One region of the Enterobacter wuhouensis genome, then DNA from elsewhere that is predicted to be linked to it. Evidence: predicted binding sites of a transcription regulator. Region 1 holds the regulator's gene; the other holds the start of a gene.
What was found. The regulator Fur, encoded in region 1, represses iron uptake genes when iron is present. The targets are predictions, from matches to a motif close to ATAATAATGAGAACNACTATCAA.
Positions count from the first base shown of each region.

Region 2: sufA (Fe-S cluster assembly scaffold SufA) is a predicted target of Fur. The motif match lies at 1,294-1,316, and genes of this name have one in related genera.

Region 1 covers NZ_CP142124.1:1,427,451-1,429,853, forward strand. Annotated here, with positions in the region: gene chiP (chitoporin ChiP) at 1-254, shown strand, start outside; gene chiQ (ChiQ/YbfN family lipoprotein) at 302-628, shown strand; gene fur (ferric iron uptake transcriptional regulator) at 771-1,217, opposite strand; gene fldA (flavodoxin FldA) at 1,509-2,039, opposite strand; gene ybfE (LexA regulated protein) at 2,195-2,403, opposite strand, start outside.
Region 2 covers NZ_CP142124.1:2,032,022-2,034,424, reverse strand. Annotated here, with positions in the region: gene sufB (Fe-S cluster assembly protein SufB) at 1-877, opposite strand, end outside; gene sufA (Fe-S cluster assembly scaffold SufA) at 886-1,254, opposite strand; gene VPX56_RS09720 (YqhG/Tai3 family protein) at 1,768-2,274, opposite strand; gene VPX56_RS09715 (hypothetical protein) at 2,274-2,403, opposite strand, start outside.

The DNA of each region.
Region 1 (2,403 bases):
CTTACGGCTGGGATGCAAAACCAAGCAGTGCACCAATCTACGATCAGAGCCAGCGCCTGAAAGAATCTGCCTACAGCCTGGATGCAGCATATGTACTGCAGGATGGTCGAGCCAAGGGCACGATGTTCAAGCTGCACTTCACGCAGTATGACAACCATTCCGATCTGCCAAGCTATGGCGGTGGCTACAACAACATCTTCCAGGATGAGCGTGACGTGAAATTCATGGTTATCGCACCATTCACTATCTTCTGATGAACGCGCCGGCGGGCTATGTCCCGCCGACATGGAGACTGCACATGATGAAAAAAATGGTAATCGTCGCGCTGCTGGCATCGGGGCTGGTGGGGTGTGCGCAGGATCGGGCGCAGAAAGAGGATTCACGTCTTAAAGAGGCGTACAGCGCCTGCATCAACACTGCACAAGGATCGCCGGAGAAAATCGAGGCCTGTCAGAGCGTGCTTAACGTGCTGAAGAAAGAGAAAGCGCATGAGCAGTTCGCGACGCAGGAGAACGTCCGCGTAATGGATTATCAGGCCTGCATTCAGGCGCGTAAAACCGGTAACGATCAGGACGTAGCGAAGCGTTGCGATAAGATCTGGGACGAGATCCGCAATAACAATAAATAAGTTGCTTTACGCCCGGTGGCGCTGCGCTTACGGGGCCTACAACGGTGTCACAGCCCGTAGTCCCCGTAAGCGCAGCGCCACCGGGCTTTTTTCAGGCAAAAAAAAGCCAACCTTACGGCTGGCTCAGAGTATGAACACTCACTTATTTTGCGTCGTGCGCATGTTCATTTTCGCGGCAATCGCCTTCTGCACAGTGACCGTAGAGGTACAGGCTGTGGTTGGTCAGGCGGATGCCGTGACGCGCGGCGATTTCACGCTGGCGTGATTCGATTGAATCATCGCTGAATTCAATGACCTTGCCACAATCGAGGCAGATCAGGTGATCGTGGTGGTGCTGCTGGGTCAGTTCGAAAACGGATTTACCGCCTTCGAAATTATGACGGGTAACAATGCCCGCGTCATCGAACTGGTTCAGCACACGATACACGGTTGCCAGCCCAATCTCTTCGCCCATGTCGATAAGACGCTTGTAAAGGTCTTCCGCACTGACATGGTGATTGTCTGGCCCCTGAAGCACTTCAAGGATTTTTAACCGAGGAAGCGTTACTTTCAGGCCAGCCTTCTTTAATGCGGTATTGTTGTCAGTCATGCGGAATCTGTCCTGTTGCTAAACGATTCACTTCTAAAGAAGAAGTGACAGAAAATGCACTTGGGATAATGCGTCTCATTATAGAACTGCCATGCCTAAATGAAAACTGCAAGTCTCAAGCAAAGTATGCTTATAAAAACGTGGTATCACCAACAAACTTGTTCGATGGCACCCACTTTTTACCAGGGGGATATTGTACAGGTCTGAGCGAAAAAGTTAAAAGTTTGTAGCAATTAATTTAATCGGTTTTACCTGGAAAACGGGCGCAGCCGGAGCTGCGCCGCAGGAGTATCAGGCGTTAAGGATGTCGTCCAGGTTCAGCTCTTCGCGAACCTGCTTAACCCATTTTTCAACGCGCTCAGCGGTGAGTTCCGGCTGGCGATCTTCGTCGATAGCCAGACCCACGAAGTGGTCGTCATCCGCCAGGCCTTTGGACGCTTCAAAGTGGTAACCCGCCGTCGGCCAGTGGCCTACGATAGCAGCACCGCGCGGCTCAATGATGTCGCGGATGGTGCCCAGCGCGTCGCAGAAGTACTCTGCATAGTCTTCCTGATCGCCGCAGCCGAACAGGGCAACGAGCTTGCCGTTGAAGTCCACTTCTTCCAGGGTTGGGAAGAAATCATCCCAGTCGCACTGCGCTTCGCCGTAGTACCAGGTGGGAATGCCCAGCAGCAGGATGTCATAGCCTTCGAGATCTTCTTTGCTGCTCTTGGCGATGTCGTGCACATCGGCAACGTCTTTACCGAGCTGTTTTTGAATGTTTTTTGCGATATTTTCGGTATTGCCGGTATCACTGCCGAAGAAAATGCCGATGATTGCCATGAGTAAAATAACCTCTTGAAACTTAATGGTATGGTGGCGCAATTTGTCCACGGATAAGGGCAATAATAGCAGAACAGGCAACCCTGCGGAAACAGCTATCGCGCAGGACTGCACTCTGTGCTACATGAAAAGGGTAATAAAGGAGATTTTCAGACTTATGCCTTGCCGCGCAATGTCTCAAGCTGGGTGATTAACATCTCTTCAATCAGCTCGCTGCGGCTGATGTTACGCGCCTCGGCCAGCTCATTCAGTGCATCGACGGCATCGGCATTGAGCTTCAGTTCGACACGCTTAAGCCCACGATTTTTATCGCGTTTAAGCTGGTTGCGTTTATTAATACGCAGCTGTTCATCGCGCGAAAGCG
Region 2 (2,403 bases), 600 kb from region 1:
CATCGCCCGGGAACCAGTTCTGCACGGTGGAGTATTTTACTTCAGCATCCTTGTGAATGATGACCTCCACCACCGCCGCGTGCAGCTGATAGCTGTCGCGTACCGGAGCGGAACAGCCCTCGATATAGCTGACGTAGCTGCCTTCATCGGCCACCAGAATGGTGCGTTCAAACTGGCCGGTTTTTTCCGCGTTGATGCGGAAATAGGTCGACAGCTCCATTGGACAGCGCACGCCTTTGGGCACGTAGATAAAGGTTCCGTCGGACGCCACCGCCGCGTTGAGCGCCGCAAAGAAGTTATCGTTGCTCGGTACGACGGTGCCGATGTACTTTTTCACCAGTTCCGGGTGGTCGTGGATGGCTTCACCGAAGGAGCAGAAAATGATCCCCTGCTCCGCCAGCTTCTCGCGGTACGTTGTTGCCACCGAGACGGAGTCAAAAATGGCGTCAACCGCCACCTCTTTCCCCTCTCGTACGGGCACGCCAAGCTGGTTAAAGGCCTCTTCAACCTCTTTGCTCAGGAAGCTGTTGTCGGCTCCGGTTTGCTGCACCGCGCCGGGCTGCGAGGCGCAGGTGTCGTCACAGCTGCCGCAGGACGGCGCGGAGTAGTAGCTGTAATCCTGATAGTTCAGCTTGTCATAGTGCGCCTTCAGCCAGTGCGGCTCGTCCATTTCGAGCCAGGCGCGGAAAGCGCTCAGGCGAAATTCGAGCATCCACTCTGGCTCGTTGCGTTTAGCCGAGATGGCGCGCACGACATCTTCGTTGATGCCTTTGGCCAGCTCGTCGGTCTGCAGCTGCGTGAAGAACCCTTCTTTGTAATTAAGGTGTCCGCCGCCCCAGGTATTTACATCACTCGTTGCTTCAGTATTACGAGACATAGTACCGCCTATACCCCAAAGCTTTCGCCGCAGCCGCATTCGTTCTGGGCTTTCGGGTTATGAAATTTGAATAATTGATTTAAGCCTTCACGCACGTAGTCCACTTCAGTGCCGTCGATGAAGGGCATCGCCTGAAGCGCGACGTACAGCTTTGCGCCGTCGGTTTCAAAGACCAGATCGTCTTTTGCGGGCTCTGTAACCGTATCCAGCACGTAGCCAAAACCCGCACAGCCGGTTTGCTTCACGCCCAGACGCACGCCAAGGAGATCGGGGTTTTTCGCTACCAGCTCGTGGATATGCGCCGCAGCCGATGGCGTGAGCGTGAGGCCGCGCCAGGCGAAATCGGCCGGATTGAAGGTTTCTGAATGTAATTCCATAGGTCCACCTCGTGTAATAAGCCTCAGGGGCATAACACCATGTTAGTGATAACGATTATCACTTCAACCCCTTGCGAGCAGGGGCTTTAGGCTAAACCGCCCTTTTTGGCTGCTTTTACTAAGCATAGACCCTGTCAGAAGATGCGGGCGGGATGGACGTAATTGTTCAATGCATTGATAAATAATGGATTTTGTTAACTTAATCGGCGTGATAAGTAGAAAGGTAAAATATGCATCGGAAATGCCTATTTTTGAGATAGATTTTTGACTTTCTGCGAAATCAGGCAAGTACTGTTAAATCAGCAGGTTAGTTTTTACGGGTGCGGATAATACCGGACAAAAGCACCACCAGCCATGATTGCAATAATGAGGAATGCTTCTGACGGGTTCGCGTATAGCATCGCCAGCACTTCAGGCAGTCAGCGTTTGTTCAGAAAAAAGCCTGCGGGATGGCGGACACAGAGAGAATGAAAAACCCCGGTATGTAAAACCGGGGTTGATGCTGACTACGATTTAAAGTCCGCTTTCTGCTGCGGCCTTTGCCTGGGCAACTGCCCCGGCACTAAATATTGGATGCTCGTGATTGTTCGTGACGTCACGAACGCGATAGATTTTCCATGCATCATCTTCCCGACGAAGAAATACTTCAAGGTGTATGCTTCTCCCGCCGCCAGTTCCCTCAGTTACCTGGACGACTTCACCGTTTAAAAATGGCCTTCCGTCTTCCACGCGTAATGCAGGTATCCATTGGCGAGAGTAATCCTGGGTATACGTAAAATAGTCAGACTCAATTAACTCTTGTTCAGAGATTTCCTGTATGGCGCAGATGCGAGCAACAGTATCAGCAGAAACATATTTACGCAGTTCGTCGGCAGGATAAATCCTGGCTTCATCGCTGCCGAATGCGGAAAGATAGGATCTATAAAATGATTCGGTAACGTCTTGCGCACTCCGATCTCGATTGGCAGCCGAACTACATCCCACCAACAAAATAACGAATGATAAAAATACTCTTTTCATCAATGCATCCTGTAAATTTTAAAGGATGGTTGCATTTTGCGGTACCCAGGCCCCGGATACATGCTTTTTTGAACAAAGTCGGAAATCCAACGCGTGCCGTCATACATGGTCATGTGACCTATGCCATTT